Regions from separate parts of the Brevibacterium sp. Z349TD_9 genome, predicted to be linked through region 2. Evidence: predicted binding sites of a transcription regulator. Region 2 holds the regulator's gene; each other region holds the start of a gene.

Region 1 (5,503 bases), 880 kb from region 2:
GCCGACATCGTCCCGGAGACGAACCCCGAGGTGAACTGCGTCCCGAAGTTCGCAGGGATCGTCGCGCCGAAGCGGCCGATGATGAGGGAGACGGCGAGCGAGGCGATGATGAGCGCTCCGATGAGGATCTGCAGCGGCGCCGTCAGCAGGGCGGTCGTCAGGAGCGCTCCGGGCACGGTCCCGGCCACGGTGCCCACGGCCAGCTTCCAGAACACCGGCCACTCGACCTCGCGCCACGTGCGGGCGAAGACCGTGCCGCTGGCGATGATCCCGCAGAGGTTGACGAGGATGACGCCGGAGACCGGGTCGAGAAGGAGGACGAGGAACGGTCCGCTGACCAGCCCGAACCCCATCCCCGTCACCCGCTGTGAGAGTGCTCCGACAAAGACTGCGGCGAGGATGAGCACGACGACGGGTTCCACCAGAGAGAGTCTAGTGGCCGTTCAGGCCCCGTTCAGGGATGTCCGGGAGCGCGTCGGATTCGGCGCGAGATCCCAGGAACCGGGCCGCTCGTGCGGGGTTACAGTAAGAGGCATGGAAAGTCGTCCCCTCTGGTCCCGCTTCAGCGCAGACCCGCGCGCCTACGGCCAGGTCAGGGCTTCCGACGCCGATCGGGCCGTCGTCACCGACGTGCTCTCCGAGGCCTACGCCCTCGGGCAGATCGACGCCGGCGAGTTCGACGAGCGGATGGAGACGGCAGGACGCGTCAAGACTCTCGGCGAGATCCCCGACCTCGTCTCGGACCTCGTCGTCGCCGACGCTGAGGAGATCGACCCCGACCACCTCGACGAGGCTTCCCGCAAGCGAGCTCTCGCACAGCTCGACGACGAGCGGATCCCCATCACTCCGACCCAGATCCAAGCCGCTGCCGAGAAGTACTACCGCGACCGCGTCCGCCGCGCCCTGCTCGGCATGGTCGCAGGCCCTGTCGGTTTCACGCTCCTCATCTGGGCGGTCTCCTCGATCGCGACAGGCGCCTTCATCTTCTTCTGGCCGATCTTCATCATCCTTCCGACGTTCTTCGGAGCGGTCTCCCAGATCACCGGCAAAGACGAGATCATCCGCCGGCGGAAGAAGGAGCTGACGAAACGGGCCAGGGCCCACCTCGGCGATGAGGAGGCCAAACGTCAGCTCGAGGCGCCGCAGCGCGACGTCGAGGACGACGACGTGGCCTTCGGCCACGGACTCCAGCCCCCGCACCCTCCGATGCCGCCGTACGGGCCGGGCCAGATCGATCCCCGCGACGACGAGTTGCGCAGGCGGCGCGAGGAGCGCCGCCACCGCCGCGAGAACCCCTGGGACTGAGCTGTCCCGCGGTCGGCACCACACCGTCCGGCCACCTCGGCGAGAGCTCGTGAGACAGCCTCGGCGAGGGCCCGTGAGACCGCCTCGCGGAGACAGCGTCGCGGTGACAACGAGAAGAGCCGTGCCGGCGTCCCTGCGGACACCGGCACGGCTCGTCGAGCGCTGGGCTGATCAGAAGCCCATGCCGCCCATTCCGTCCATACCGGCAGCGGCTGCGTCAGCACCCGGTGCGGCCTTCTCGGGCTTGTCGGCGACGACCGACTCGGTGGTGAGGAACAGACCGGCGATCGACGCGGCGTTCTGCAGAGCCGAACGGGTCACCTTGACCGGGTCGTTGATGCCTGCGGCGAGCAGGTCCTCGTACTCACCGGTGGCGGCGTTGAGGCCCCAGCCCGGCTCGAGGTTCGCGACCTTGTCGGCGACGACACCGGCTTCGAGACCGGCGTTCGTGGCGATCTGCTTGAGCGGAGCCTCGATGCCGACCTTGACGATGTTGGCACCCGTGGCCTCGTCGCCGGTGAGCGAGAGGTCGTCGAAGGCGGCCTTGCCGGCCTGGATGAGGGCGACGCCGCCGCCGGCGACGATTCCCTCTTCCACAGCGGCCTTGGCGTTGCGCACGGCGTCTTCGATGCGGTGCTTCGTCTCCTTGAGCTCGACCTCGGTCGCGGCTCCGGCCTTGATGACGGCAACACCGCCGGCCAGCTTGGCCAGGCGCTCCTGCAGCTTCTCACGGTCGTAGTCGGAGTCCGAGTTCTCGATCTCGGCGCGGATCTGGGCCACGCGACCGGCGATCTCGTCGGCGTCTCCAGCACCTTCGATGATCGTCGTCTCGTCCTTCGTGACGACGACCTTGCGGGCGGTGCCGAGCAGGTCGAGGGTGACGTTGTCGAGCTTGAGCCCGACTTCCTCGGACACGACCTGGCCACCGGTGAGGATGGCGATGTCGGCGAGCTGGGCCTTGCGACGGTCACCGAAGCCCGGAGCCTTGACGGCCACGGACTTGAAGGTGCCGCGGATCTTGTTGAGCACGAGGACGGCGAGTGCTTCGCCCTCGACGTCCTCGGCGATGATCAGGAGCGGCTTGTTGGTCTGCTGGACCTTCTCGAGGACGGGCAGCAGATCCTTGACGTTCGAGATCTTCGAGTTGACGATGAGGATGTAGGGATCCTCGAGGACGGCTTCCTGGCGGTCGGTGTCGGTGACGAAGTAACCGGAGATGTAGCCCTTGTCGAAGCGCATGCCCTCGGTCAGTTCGAGCTCGAGTCCGAAGGTGTTGGACTCCTCGACGGTGACGACGCCTTCCTTGCCGACCTTGTCGATCGCCTCGGCGATGAGCTCACCGATCGCAGGGTCACCGGCGGAGATTCCGGCGGTGGCAGCGATCTGCTCCTTCGTCTCGATCTCGATGGCGTTGTCGAGCAGGACCTCGGTCACTGCGGCGACAGCCTTCTCGATTCCGCGCTTGAGGCTGAGCGGGTCAGCACCGGCCGCGACGTTGCGCAGACCCTCGCGGACGAGCGCCTGAGCGAGCACGGTGGCGGTGGTGGTGCCGTCGCCGGCGACGTCGTCAGTCTTCTTGGCGACTTCCTTGACGAGTTCGGCACCGATCTTCTCGTAGGGATCCTCGAGCTCGATCTCCTTGGCGATGGACACGCCGTCGTTGGTGATCGTGGGTGCGCCCCACTGCTTTTCGAGCACGACGTTGCGGCCGCGCGGTCCAAGCGTCACCTTGACCGCGTCCGCAAGCTGGTTGAGACCGGCTTCGAGTCCCCGACGAGCTTCTTCGTCGAATGCAATCATCTTTGCCATAGTGGCTTAGATCCTCCCTGATGGAGTGGACTGGGATCCCAGAGCAGTCGTCAGCGCCCGCGACGGCAGAGAGTGTGTCCGCATGTTCCATTCCACACGGGGACCACGCTCTCGAGACGACTGATGCGATCCCGTGGTTTTCACCACCACTAGATTTAGCACTCTCAGGGGGAGAGTGCAAACGAAATCCTCGCGGAGCCAGGAATTCCGGGGAGTCTCTGAGAAACGATGACGAGAAGCGACCGACGGCAGGTCGACGCGAACACGCGAGTCCGGGGCGGCGACCGCAGGCGACGGACGAGTCGCACCACCAGGGGGCGCGGTGAACGTCCGCCAGCAGTGCCCCACCGACCGACCGCGCGCGACCGGAGGACAGCCCCCAACCGACCGGCGTCGCCGCGACACCGCGGGGTGAGCCCCGCGCAAAATGCAGAGGCGCCGAGTCGTCATCGACTCGGCGCCTCGTGGCTCGATGTCCGCAGAGCCGACCGTCAGACGGCCATCGCAGCGGACCGATGACGCCGGCAGCGAAAACCGCGGCCCCGCGATCTGCGGAGATCGCGGGGCACGGTCGCGCACGGCTTCACGCCGGCGACATCAGACTCAGAGGAGGGTGACGGATTCCGCCTGGGGACCCTTCTGACCTTCTCCGACCTCGAACTCAACCTGCTGGCCCTCTTCGAGGGAGCGGTAGCCGTCCATCTGGATCGCGCTCCAGTGGACGAACACGTCCTGGCCGTCGCCTTCGAGGGTGATGAATCCGTAGCCCTTTTCGGCGTTGAACCACTTGACGGTGCCTTGTGCCATTACTTCTCCATAGAATGCAGTGTCATTTGAAATCCGCTTCCGACACAACGCAGTGCCGGAATCCGAACGCTAGTAAACCTCAACAGACCCCGCGATTTCTCTCATTGACCTCTGGAGATTGATCTCGGTGAAGCACGATCAGAACACAAGGTGCAGTGCTTGCCTAGCTGGTAAAACTCTACCCCAGGGCCGGGCGGGCCAGAGGTTCGCTCAACACTGTTATCAATTCGTTACATTTGATTTCAGGCGGCATTCATCCTGTGAATTCGCGTGAACTCTCAGCCCTCACCGAGGCCGGTGCCCTCAGACTGTCCGCCCTCGGATCCAGCACTGCCGGCGCCCGAGCCGGTCCCTTCGGATTCAGCACTTCCCGAACCCGAATCCGTGCCGCTCGACGACGGTCCGCGCTGGGCGATGTCCGAGCACACGACGACGGTGAGGTCGGCGGTGAAGTCGGCCGACTGCTCCGTGGCCTCGATGCCGAGGGCGTCAGCGACGAGCTTCGCCTGCGCGGCCGATCCCTCGTCCTTGTAGTAGACGACCGAGTCGCTGCGGGCAGTCGAGTAGTTGCCGACCTTGCCGATGGTCCAGCCCTTCTCCTCGACCGCGTCGGAGAACCTCTTCGCGACGCCGGAGACTCCCGAGCCATTGAGCACGTCGACCGTGAGCGAGGAGTCGACGACGCTGACTTCGCTCTCCGAGGGGCTCGGCGTCGCCGGCGCCGAGGTCTCCGGGGCGGGTTCGCCGACGGTCGTCTCGGGGTCGCGCATGGACGAGGTGATGATGTTGATCGCCGCGACGACGAGGAGGACCGCGACGAGCGCGAGGACGATGACCAGCGTGATCGCCCCGAGGTTCGACGAGGCCGCGGAGTCCTGCCGATGGGCTCCACTGCGGCGGCCTGGCTCGATGGAGTCGAATTCGTCAGTCATGGCTACCTCGAGACGCGGGCCTGCGCACGTTCGCTCTGTCGCGTCGTGCGGATCCGGCGCAGCCGCTTGACGAGCATCGGATCGCTCGCGAGGGCCGCCGGATTGTCGAGCAGGGAGTTGAGTATCTGGAAGTAGCTCGTCGCCGACATGTCGAAGCGCTCGCGGATCGCGTGGTCCTTCGCACCGCCGTACTTCCACCAGCGCCGCTCGAATTCCAGAACGGACACCTCGAGCTCACTCAGTTCAGGGGTGCCCTCGTTCTGCGGCATAGACGGTGTGCTCCTTCGGGTGTGTACTCTGAAGCTTATGCTATCGCCAGAATGACACGGCTGTCATTCCCGCCGCGCCAGCTCGCCCCTCCGAGACCCGCAGGGACGGCGGACTCGGCTCTGCACCGGGGTTTCCCCCTCGCCGAGGCGACCGCCGGGTCCCGCCGGGCGTGACTGTCACCGTTGCGGAAGTCACAGTCGGTCCCGGCCTATGGATCCTGCACGGTCCGAGCGGGGCAGAGCACGACCCGCGCATAGCGGGGCTGTGCACGACCGGGGGCAGAGGCCGATGCCCCTGCCCCCAGTCGGGAGACCGTCGACCCGCAGCGGGTGCGCTGCGGCTCCTCCCTCAGCGGATGCGGATGTTGACCTGTTTGATCT
Region 2 (5,503 bases):
GCCGGTCCCGCCGAGGAGGACCGGAGGACGGTGTCGCCGAGGACGACGGTGCGCGCCCCGATCCCCTGCAGGGCCTCGAGCTCGGCCTCGGTGATCCCGCCTTCGGGTCCGACGATGAGGACGATGCGCTCGGTGCTGCCCGCATCGAGGTCCCGCAGCTGCGCGGTCAGGCGGGTCGCCGCGGCTTCGTGGAGGACGAAGATCGCATCCCCACCCGGGTCGGCTGCAGCGGAATCCCCGGTCCCCTCGCCGAGGCGGTGGGCCAATCCCGTGCCGCGTGCGAGCTCCCCGAGGACGGGGAAGCGCGAGCGCCGCGACTGGAGGGAGGCCGCGGTGAGGAGGTTCTCCCATTTCGCGGCCATCTTCGCGGCCTTCTTCGCCGGCCAATCGGCGATCGAGCGTTCGGCCGCCCATGGGATGACCTCGTCGACGCCGATCTCGGTGGCCGCCTCGATCGCCTGGAGGTCGCGGTCGCCCTTCGCAAGCGCCTGGACGAGGACGAGCCGAGGTCCGTGGGCGGGAGTCCGGGTGACCTCGGTGACGTCGAGGACGAGTGCGGTCGCCGAGGCGGTGCTCACGGTTCCGCGGGCGCGGACCCCGTGCCCGTCGACGACGTCGATCTCCTCGCCGGGGCCGATCCGGCGCACGCGCACGGCGTGCCCGGCGACGTCCTCACCGAGCGTGAGCGCGGAACCGGCGACCGCCTCGGCGGCCTGCGGGGAATGGAAGACCGGGAGGCTCACCGACCGGCGAACTTCTCACGCATGCGAGAGAACATGCCGCGGTTCTCGGTCGTGATCTGCGCGCGCGGTGTCTCCTCGCCGCGGACCGTCGCGAGTCGAGCGAGCAGCTCCCGCTGTTCGTCGTCGAGCCTGTCGGGCGTGGTGACCTCGACGGTGATGAGGAGGTCGCCGCGGGTCTCGGTCCGCAGGCGGGTCGCGCCGAGGCCCGGAAGCCTGACGACCGTGCCCGACTGAGTGCCGGGTTCGATGTCGAGGTCCTGGGTGCCGTCGAAGGTCTCGAACGGGATGCGGGCGCCGAGCGCCGCCGCCGTCATGGGCACCGAGACGGCAGCGCGGAGGTTGTCGCCGTCGCGGCGAAAGACCTCATGGCGGGTGACCATGACCTCGACGAAGAGGTCACCGGCGGGACCGCCGCCAGGCCCGACCTCGCCCTGGGCGGAGAGCTGGATGCGCGTGCCGTCGGAGACTCCGGCGGGGATGCGGATCTTCATCGTCCGCTGCTTGCGCACGCGTCCATCGCCCTGGCAGTTGAGGCAGGGGTGCGGGATGACGGTGCCGAAGCCGTGGCACTGGTTGCACGTCTGGTTCGTCACCATCTGACCGAGCAGGGTGCGGGTCATCCGCTGGATGCTGCCGGAGCCGTGGCACAGCGAGCACGTCTCGATCGAGGTGCCGTCCTGGGTGCCGGCGCCGCTGCACGTCTCGCACACGACCGCAGTGGTGACGTCGAGGTCGACGGTGCCGCCGAAGGCCGCGGTGCGCAGATCGATGTTGACGCCGACGAGGGCGTCCTTGCCGCGCTGGGTGCGCGGGATCGGACCGCCGGCGGAGCCGCCCCCGCCGCCGAAGAAGGTCTCGAAGATGTCGCCGAAGCCGCCGAAGCCGCCGGCCGGGAAGCCCTGACCGTTCTCGCCGCCGCCCATGTCGTAGTTGCGGCGCTTCTGCGGATCGGAGAGGACCTCGTAGGCGAGTGAGATCGACTTGAATTCCTCGTCGTAGCCGGGGTTGACGTCGGGGTGGTACTTCCGGGCCAGCTTGAGGTACGACTTCTTGATCTCAGCCGCCGAAGCGTCCTTGGACACTCCGAGTGTTTCGTAGTGATCGGCCACTGAAACTTCTCTCTCCCTGATGGTGATCGTGGTGTGTGGGACTGTCTGTCAGGTGGGACTGTCTGGGACGACGGGCGCTGCGCCCGCCGGTGAGGCCTCGCCTATCCCCGTTCGAGGGCGGAGGACACGTATTTGGCGACGGCGCGCACGGCCGAGATCGTCGTCGGATAGTCCATGCGGGTCGGACCGAGCACGGCGAGGCGGGCCGAGGATCCTGCCACATGACCATATTCGGCGGCGACGACGGATGTCGAGCTGAAGGACTCGTGAGTGTTCTCACGGCCGATGCGGACACTGATCTCGGCGTGGTCCTCGGCCATCGAGGTGAGCAGTTTGAGGAGGACGACCTGCTCCTCGAAGGCCTCGAGGATCGGGGCCATCTGCTCACCGAACTCCTTGCCCGAGCGGGCGAGGTTCGCGGTGCCGGCCATGATGATCCGCTCTTCGCGGGTCGCGGCGACAAGGTCGATGACGGCGTCGCGGAGGCGGGCGAACGTCGCCTCTCCCCCGGGGACTTCGGCCATGCCCTCGGCAGGGGCGTGATCCGACTCCGCCGCTCCGGCGGCCTCGCCGAGGTCGATGCGTGAGAGCTTCCGGCCGGCGAACTCGGCGTTGATCCGCTCACGGATGCGGGCGAGATCCTCCTCATCGACCGCCTCGGCGAGGCCGACGATCTTCTGCTCGACCTGGCCCGCGTCGGTGATGAGGACGACGAGGATCCGGCCGGCGGCGAGACCGACGACCTCGATGTGCTTGACCCTGGCCTGCGAGACCATGGGGTACTGGATGAGCGCGACCTGGTGCGTGAGCCCGGCGAGGAGGCGGACCGTGCGGTCGAGCATCCCGTCGAGGTCGGATTCGCCTTCGACGAGCTGGATGATCGCGCGGCGCTCAGCGGCGCTGAGCGGTTTGAACTCGTCGATGCGGTCGACGAACATGCGGTAGCCGAGGTCGGTGGGGATGCGCCCCGCCGAGGTGTGCGGCTGGGCGATGTATCCCTCGGCCTCGAGCTGGGCCATGTCGTTGCGGATCGTCGCGGGCGACACCCCGAGGGTGTGCCGCTGCACGATCGCCTTCGACCCCACGGGTTCGTTCGTGGCCACGAAGTCTTCGACGATCGCACGGAGCACCTGCGCGCGCCTGCTGTCGTTCATCCGACTCCTCCCCGAATTTGGCACTCGAATAGTCCGAGTGCCAATTCTACGCCTCTTCTCCGGTGAATTCACTTTCCGCCGCCCCACCCGCGGGTCAGCGCGGATCGGCGCTGCGCATTCACTACGCTGGTGGGCTGTGAATGCCTTTGATCGCTATGGTTCGGACGTGCTCTCCGGTTCGTCGCCGTCCTCGCACCGGCCCAAGAAATCCCGCCCCGTCGAGGTCGGCCTCGGCATGGTGCTCGAAGACGCAATGAGCGGTTTCGTCGGCGCCGTCGTCGGTGCCGAGAAGACGACGGGCGGCGTCGTCGTCAAACTCGAGGACCGCCGCGGCGCGGTCCGGTCATTTCCGCTCGGACCCGGCTTCCTCCTCGAGGGCGAGCCTGTCGACCTTCGCCTGCCCAAGCGCAAGCCGGCTGCCCCCGGTCGTACAGCCTCGGGCTCACGTGCCGTGGTCGGCGCGAAGGCGCGGGTGGCCAGGGGGTCGCGGATCTGGGTCGAGGGCAAGCACGACGCCGAGCTCGTCGAGAAGATCTGGGGCGACGACCTGCGGATCGAAGGCGTCGTCGTCGAACCCCTCGGCGGACTCGACGACGTCGCCGACAAGCTCGCGGAGTTCGGCCCCGACCGGCAGCATCGGGTCGGGATCCTCGCCGACCATCTCGTCTCCGGGACGAAGGAGTCGAAGATCGCCGAGGCGGTCCGCTCCGATCCGCGCTACCGCGACGTCGTCCACATCATCGGCCACCCGTACGTCGACATCTGGCAGGCGGTCAAGCCGCACGTCGTCGGCATCGCCGCATGGCCGACCGTCCCGCGCGGAGAGGACTGGAAGACGGGGATACTGCGCCGCGTCGGCTGGCCGCACGCCGATCACAAGGACGTCGCCGCCGGATGGGTGCGGATCCTCAGGTCCGTGAGCACGATCGCCGATGTCGAGCCGACGCTCTCGGGCCGGGTCGAGGAGCTCATCGACTTCGTCACCGTGGACTGAGGGGTCTGAGTTCGCTGCGGGGCTGCGTGGACTGAGGTCGCTGCGGGGACTGAGGTCGCTGCGGTTTCGACTCCGAGGCAGTCGCAAGGGCCCGGCTCCGAGGCAGTTGTGACGAACTTGGAACGCCGCTCCCACCCTTCGGCTGGGGCCGCTGGTCTAGGGTGGAAGTGCAGAAGCTTCTCGAAAGGACCCTCATGTCGAACTCCCCGCAGCCTCCGAACGGAGAGCCGAACCAGTCGCGTCCGATGCCTCCGAACTACACCCAGGCGTCCGGACCCCAGCAGCCCTACAGCCAGCAGCCGCAGCAGAACTCCGGTTCGCAACAGCAGTACGACTCCCAGCAGAACTCCGGTTCGCAGCAGGGCTACGGTCAGCAGGGTTATGGCTCCCAGCAGAACCAGTACGGCAGCCAGCCGCAGAGCTACGGCGGCCAGCAGCAGCACGGTTCCCAGCAGAACTACGGCGCTCAGCAGTACGGCTCGCAGCAGGGCTATGGCCAGCAGTACGGCGGCCAGCAGAACTACGGCGGCCAGCAGTACGGCGTCCAGCCCGCGATGCACGCCAACCCCGCGATGTTCGACTCCGCCAACCTGCCCGAGTCCGCGTACGGTCCGGGCTCCGAGCGCTTCTGGAACGCCACCGACTCCGAGCGGACCACCGCGCTGTGGACGAACATCGGGTCGCTCTTCGTCGGCTTCCTCCCGCTCATCATGTTCCTCGTGAAGAAGGACGAGTCGCCCTTCGTCCGCGACTACGCCCGCCAGGGCACGAACGCGTGGATCACGAACATGATCGCCACGTTCGCCGCCTCGATCGTCCTCGGCATCATCGGCACCATCCTCGCGTTCGTGACGATGGGCTTCGGATTCCTCATCGTCTACTTCGCGTTCCTCATCCCGCTCGTCTACGCGGTCATCTACATCATCGCCGCCGTGGCTGCGAACAAGGGCGAGGGCTACAAGTTCCCGCTGACGATCAACTTCATCAAGTGATCAGCTGCGGCCATTGAGCCGCCGACTCTCGGACCCGCCGTCTGCGCATCTGCGCAGGCGGCGGTCCTGTTTCGGCTCACCGTGAGAATCGCCTGTTCCGGCGGTGGACGAACCACGCCGACGAACGCGGGAGGAAGGCGAAGACAAGACTGGCCGTCGCGAAGATCTGAAACCCTGCGGTGAGAACCGGACTGAACGGAGTGAGGACGAAGAGTGAGGCGACGAGAGCGATGAGCGCCACCCATTTGGCGTGACCGCGCCCCACGAGCACTCTCCACGCATAGATGCAGAACGCCGCGATGACCACGAGCCCCACAATGATGCCGAAGGCGACGAGGGCGTCCGCCAGGCCCGTTGAGATGTCGGCAGCGGCGTTGACCGGTTCGACGCCGGTCGTGTCCCCGATGCCGCGCAGCATCCAGCCGAACGACCTCAGTGTGCGTCCACCGGTGACTGCCATCGAGATGATCGCGAGGACGATGAACAACGGCGCGATGAGCCCGAGGACAGC
Region 3 (5,503 bases), 700 kb from region 2:
GAATCCGCAGGGAGGATCCTCGACCTCCTCGGCGTCGCCGAAGGATTCCGCCGAGGCGGGCGCGAAAGTCCTGCCCACCGCGATCGAGACCGGCACCGGTGCCGAGGTGATGGACACCGTGACCGCGAGTGCCGCGGTCGGCGTCGCCGCCGGAGCGGGATTCGCCGGTGCCGGCATCGCCCCGGCCGCCGCTGAGACCGCCGAGGGCGGGGTGTCGGCCGCCGACGTCGACCCCCGCTCGTTCGCGGCCATCGACTTCCCACTCGTGCCCGGCACCCCGCTGCCCAAGCCCGAACCGGTGTTCCCGAAGTTCGTGGAGGAGACGGAGTAATGGCCTCGCGCGCTGCCGGAACGTACCCGCCGGTGCCCGAACCGCTGCCCCACCCGATCGTCGACACCCACACCCACCTCGACATCGGCACGGGCGTGCGCCTGCCGCTCGGTGCCGGCGAACCCTCCCCGGAGGTCACCCCGTCCGAGGACGAGGAGTTCCCCGATCTCGACTTCTTCTTCGACACCGCCGAGGCGGCCGGAGTGCGCCGGATCGTCCAGATCGGCTGCGACCTGCCCGCTGCCCGCTGGACGACCGCGCTCGTCGCCTCCCAGTACGCCGGGCAGGGGAATGCGGCCCTGGCCGCCGCGGCGAACGTCGACCCGGCCGTCGCCGCCCGCGTGCCGACACCGCCTGTCACCGGGCGGACGTGGATGCTCGGGGGAGCGGCGCTCCACCCGAACGAGGCCCCGCGGCTGGCAGAGCGCGGCCTCCTCGACGATGCGCTCACCGAGATCGAGGCGCTTGTGACGAGTGAGGACCGGATGCGCGTGGTCGGGGAGACCGGCCTCGACTACTTCCGCACCGGTGAGGACGGCATCGGGCAGCAGCAGCGGTCGTTCCGGGCGCATATCGAGATCGCCAAGCGGACCGGCCGGGCCCTGCAGATCCACGATCGTGAGGCCCATGCCGACGTCCTGCGCATCCTCCGCGAGGAGGGGGCGCCCGAGGTGACGATCTTCCACTGCTTCTCCGGCGACGAGGCGATGGCCCGCGAATGCGCCGAGCACGGCTACTTCATGTCCTTTGCCGGCAACATCACGTTCAAGAACGCCGATGAGCTGCGCCGGGCCGCCGCGAGCGCCCCGCTCGAGCTCCTCCTCACGGAGACCGACGCCCCCTTCCTCACCCCTCATCCCTACCGCGGCAAGCCCGGCGGCCCCTACCTCACCCCGATCACGGCCAGGATGCTCGCCGAGGTGCGGGGGATGGACGCCGGTGACCTCGCCGAGGCGGTGTGGGCGAACGCGGAGACCGCGCTCGGCAGCTGGGACTGAGCCCCCGCCTCGGCGAGGGGGAGGGCCAAGATCACGGTCGTTACGGACGTCACATCACGGTCGCCAGTCGTGCCGTGGATGACGTCTGACCTGGACGGATGCCGACTGCTGTGAACCCCGGAAATCCGGGAGTCTGAGAGATTCCTGTTACGGTTTCGTAATCTTTTGCAAGCGATGTAACGAATCGGTTACAGTGGATGAGTCGCAAACAGCTGGTCAACTCTGCTCGGGGATATTTCTGTGATTGATTTTCTCAAGAACCGCAAGGTGCAGATCGCCGCACAGGCGGTCGTCATCACCGGACTCGTCGGTGGCACCGGTGCCGTGCTCACCATGAACAAGCCCGTCACCCTCGAGGTGAACGGCAAGGCCGAAGAGATCCGCACCTTCGGGGGAACCGTCGGTGAGATCCTCGACAGCCAGAACATCGAGCTCGAGAAGCGCGATGAGGTCAAGCCGGGTGTGAACACGAAGATCGACCGCGATATGACGGTCACGGTCAACACTGCCAAGGACGTCGCGCTCACCGTCGACGGCAAGAAGACCGACGAGTGGACGAACGCGAACACCGTCGGGCAGGCTCTCGCCGACCTCGGCGTCGAAGCCAAGGATGCCGAGCTCAGCGCCGAAGCCAACGACAAGCTCAAGGTCGACGGCGAGACGAGCATCGACGTCACCACCGCGAAGGCGCTCACCGTCGTCGCCGACGGCAAGGACCACAAGGTCACCGCGCCCGTCGACACCGCCGGCGCCGCCCTCAAGGAAGCCGACATCAAGCTCGACAAGGACGACTACCTCTCCGTGCCGATGAGCGCATCCGTCACCGACGGTCAGGTCCTCACCGTCAACCGGGTGGAGAACAAGACCGTCAAGGAGAAGCAGGACATCGAGCCCAAGGTCGAGAAGAAGAAGTCGGAATCCCTCTTCGTCGGTGAGACGAAGGTCGAGGAGAAGGGCAAGGCCGGGCAGAAGGAAGTCGAGTACCAGGTCAAGATCGTCAACGGCGAAGAGGTCGAGAAGGAGAAGAAGGGCGAGAAGGTCCTCTCCGAACCGAAGGCCAAGGTCGTCGTCGAGGGCACGAAGAAGAAGGAGAAGCCCTCCTCGAACGACTCGGGCTCGGGCTCCGGCTCGGGATCCGATGACAGCGGAAGCGGCTCCGGCGGAGGCTCCGACGACGGCGGCTCGAGCTCCGGTGGCGGCGGTTCGATGACGACCGAGGAGATCAAGGCGATGCTCGGCGGACCCGGCTCCAAGTGGTACCAGGTCGCCAAGTGCGAGTCGAACTTCAACCCGCGCGCCGTGAACAAGCAGAACAACGCCCACTTCGGCCTCTTCCAGTTCAAGCTCGCCACGTGGCGCAGCGTGGGCGGCTCGGGCAACCCGATCGACGCCAGCCCGCGCGAGCAGTTCGACCGTGCGAAGAAGCTCCAGGCCAAGGCCGGCTGGGGACAGTGGGCCTGCGCCTGAGCGCAGCGCTGATGCGCTGACCGCGCGCCGGCACCAGCCGACCGTCCGCGGTCACGGCTGAGATGAGCTGAGCGATGAGGGACTCCGGATCCGTCCGGGGTCCCTCTCGCGCATTCATGGGCTTGCGCGTCCCGCCGAGGTAGCGGTGCTCGGGCCGTGGCCCTGCGGTAGCGTGCCCTGGCCGCCGAGGCGGGGGTGCGGGCCGCCGAGGTGGCGGTCCGCGCACCCCGAGGCTGAGCTTTCCCCGAGAGCCCCGCGAAATCTTGGCACTCGAGTTGACCGAGTGCTAAAGGAGTCATAGAGTCGCATTAGCACTGACACTCAGTGAGTGCCAGTTTCATCGGACGGTCGAACTCCTCGGCACCCGCGACGACGAGAGGTTCCTCAGGCGCACGCCGCCGTCTGACTCCACCAGTATCGAACCCAGCGAAGGGAGAGAGCCCGATATGTCGGTCTCCATCAAGCCACTCGAAGATCGGATCGTCATCCGTCAGGTCGAAGCCGAGCAGACCACTGCCAGCGGTCTGGTCATCCCCGACACTGCCAAGGAGAAGCCGCAGGAAGGCGAAGTCGTCGCAGTGGGCCCCGGCCGCGTTGCTGACAACGGCAACCGCGTTCCCGTCGACGTCGCTGTCGGCGACAAGGTCATCTACTCGAAGTACGGCGGCACCGAGGTCAAGTACGCCGGCGAGGAGTACCTCGTCCTCTCGGCCCGCGACGTGCTCGCCGTCATCGGCTGAATCCCCTGAACGACTCTCAAGACAGGAGGACGAATGCCTAAGAATCTGGAATTCAACGACGAGGCCCGTCGTTCACTCGAAAAGGGTGTCAACACTCTCGCTGACACCGTCAAGGTGACGCTCGGACCCCGCGGCCGCAACGTCGTTCTCGACAAGAAGTGGGGCGCACCCACGATCACCAACGATGGCGTGACCATCGCGCGTGAGGTCGAGCTCGACGATCCCTACGAGAACCTCGGCGCACAGCTGGCCAAGGAAGTCGCCACCAAGACCAACGACATCGCCGGTGACGGAACCACCACTGCGACCGTCCTCGCCCAGGCCTTCGTCAACGAGGGTCTGCGCAACGTCGCCGCGGGCGCCGCTCCCGGTGCCCTCAAGCGCGGCATCGAGACCGCCGTCGAGGCCGTCTCCGACGAGCTCGGCTCCATCTCCCGCGATGTCGCCGGCTCCGAGGAGATCGCCCACGTGGCCGGTCTGTCCGCCCAGTCCGAGGAGATCGGCGCACTCATCGCCGATGCCTTCGAGAAGGTCGGCAAGGACGGCGTCATCACCATCGACGAGTCCCAGGCCTCCGATGTGGAGCTGGAGATCACCGAGGGCATGCAGTTCGACAAGGGCTACCTGTCCCCGCACTTCGTCACCGACGCCGACCGCCAGGAAGCCATCCTGGGCGATGCGCTCATCCTCATCAACCAGGGCAAGATCTCCAACATCCAGGAGCTCCTGCCCGTCCTCGAGAAGGTTCAGCAGGCCGGCAAGCCGCTGTTCATCATCGCCGAGGACATCGAGGGCGAGGCACTGTCGACGCTGGTGGTCAACAAGCTGCGCGGCATCCTCAACGTCTGCGCGGTCAAGGCTCCCGGATTCGGTGACCGCCGCAAGGCCATCCTCGAGGACCTCGCCGTCCTCACCGGCGGCCAGGTCGTCACCCCGGACATGGGCATGAAGCTCGACCAGGTCACCCTGGACGAGCTCGGCAATGCCCGCACGATCACCGTCACCAAGGACACCACCACCATCGTCGATGGTGCCGGTGCCGATGACGCTGTGGCCGGGCGTGTGGCCCAGATCCGCTCCGAGATCGAGAACACCGACTCCGACTGGGACCGCGAGAAGCTGCAGGAGCGCTTGGCCAAGCTCTCCGGCGGTGTCGCCGTCATCAAGGTCGGCGCCGCCACCGAGGTGGAGCTCAAGGAGCGCAAGCACCGCGTCGAAGACGCTGTGTCCGCGACCCGTGCTGCCATCGAGGAGGGCGTCGTCGCCGGCGGCGGTTCGGCTCTCATCCACGCCGCCAAGGTCCTCGACGGCAAGGACTTCGGCCTCGACTACGACGGTGCCACGGGCGTGGAGATCGTCAAGCGCGGAATCGTCCAGCCGCTGCGCTGGATCGCCGAGAACGCCGGTCAGGACGGCTACGTCGTCGTGTCCAAGGTCCAGGACCTCGAGTCCGGCCAGGGATACAACGCCGCCACCGACTCCTACGGCGACCTCATCTCCGCAGGCATCATCGACCCGGTCAAGGTCACCCGTTCGGCTCTGCGCAATGCGGCGTCGATCGCGGCCCTGGTGCTCACCACCGAGACCCTGGTCGTGGAGAAGAAGGACGACGAGGACGAGGACTGACCTCCGTCCCCGCTCAGGCTGAGCCCTCAGCCTGATCCCTCATCGGATGGCCCGGAACGCCTGTTCCGGGCCATCGGTGTGTCCGGGATGTCCCTCGCCGAGGCGGCCGACCGACTCCGGCCCGGCCCCCTGACATCGTCGTCCGGCCCCGCCCCATGCACTCGTCCCCTGCCCCAGCTGTGAGTTCGCCGCCTGTCGTTGCCACCGCCTGTGATGAGTGCCATACTCGTGAACTGTTGAAACGTGAACGATCTCATCAGAGGCGAGGGCGAGTGGACTACCGACAGACCGCGATCTTCCGCGCCGGTGCCGCACAGCGACGCGCGCGCATCGAGCACGCC

Evidence for each region. The regulator HrcA, encoded in region 2, represses chaperone genes, less so after heat shock. The targets are predictions, from matches to a motif close to TTNGCACTCGNNNNNNNCGAGTGCNAA.
Region 1: a site for HrcA is predicted at 3,270-3,296, ahead of groL (chaperonin GroEL). Genes of this name have one in related genera too.
Region 3: a site for HrcA is predicted at 3,060-3,086, ahead of groES (co-chaperone GroES). Genes of this name have one in related genera too.

Annotation. Positions count from the first base shown of each region.
Region 1 covers NZ_CM149680.1:3,186,140-3,191,642, forward strand. The annotation lists gene AC0VYB_RS14810 (sulfite exporter TauE/SafE family protein) at 1-422, opposite strand, end outside; gene AC0VYB_RS14815 (DUF1707 SHOCT-like domain-containing protein) at 535-1,305, shown strand; gene groL (chaperonin GroEL) at 1,477-3,114, opposite strand; gene AC0VYB_RS14825 (cold-shock protein) at 3,718-3,921, opposite strand; gene AC0VYB_RS14830 (LytR C-terminal domain-containing protein) at 4,200-4,853, opposite strand; gene AC0VYB_RS14835 (DUF3263 domain-containing protein) at 4,856-5,122, opposite strand; gene AC0VYB_RS14840 (aldehyde dehydrogenase family protein) at 5,472-5,503, opposite strand, start outside.
Region 2 covers NZ_CM149680.1:2,308,442-2,313,944, forward strand. The annotation lists gene AC0VYB_RS10855 (16S rRNA (uracil(1498)-N(3))-methyltransferase) at 1-743, opposite strand, end outside; gene dnaJ (molecular chaperone DnaJ) at 740-1,852, opposite strand; gene hrcA (heat-inducible transcriptional repressor HrcA) at 1,954-3,006, opposite strand; gene AC0VYB_RS10870 (DUF3097 domain-containing protein) at 3,143-4,000, shown strand; gene AC0VYB_RS10875 (DUF4870 domain-containing protein) at 4,195-4,992, shown strand; gene AC0VYB_RS10880 (hypothetical protein) at 5,069-5,503, opposite strand, start outside.
Region 3 covers NZ_CM149680.1:3,008,498-3,014,000, reverse strand. The annotation lists gene metG (methionine--tRNA ligase) at 1-195, shown strand, start outside; gene AC0VYB_RS14050 (hypothetical protein) at 119-331, shown strand; gene AC0VYB_RS14045 (TatD family hydrolase) at 331-1,329, shown strand; gene AC0VYB_RS14040 (resuscitation-promoting factor) at 1,570-2,796, shown strand; gene groES (co-chaperone GroES) at 3,243-3,536, shown strand; gene groL (chaperonin GroEL) at 3,570-5,162, shown strand; gene AC0VYB_RS14025 (TetR/AcrR family transcriptional regulator) at 5,435-5,503, shown strand, end outside.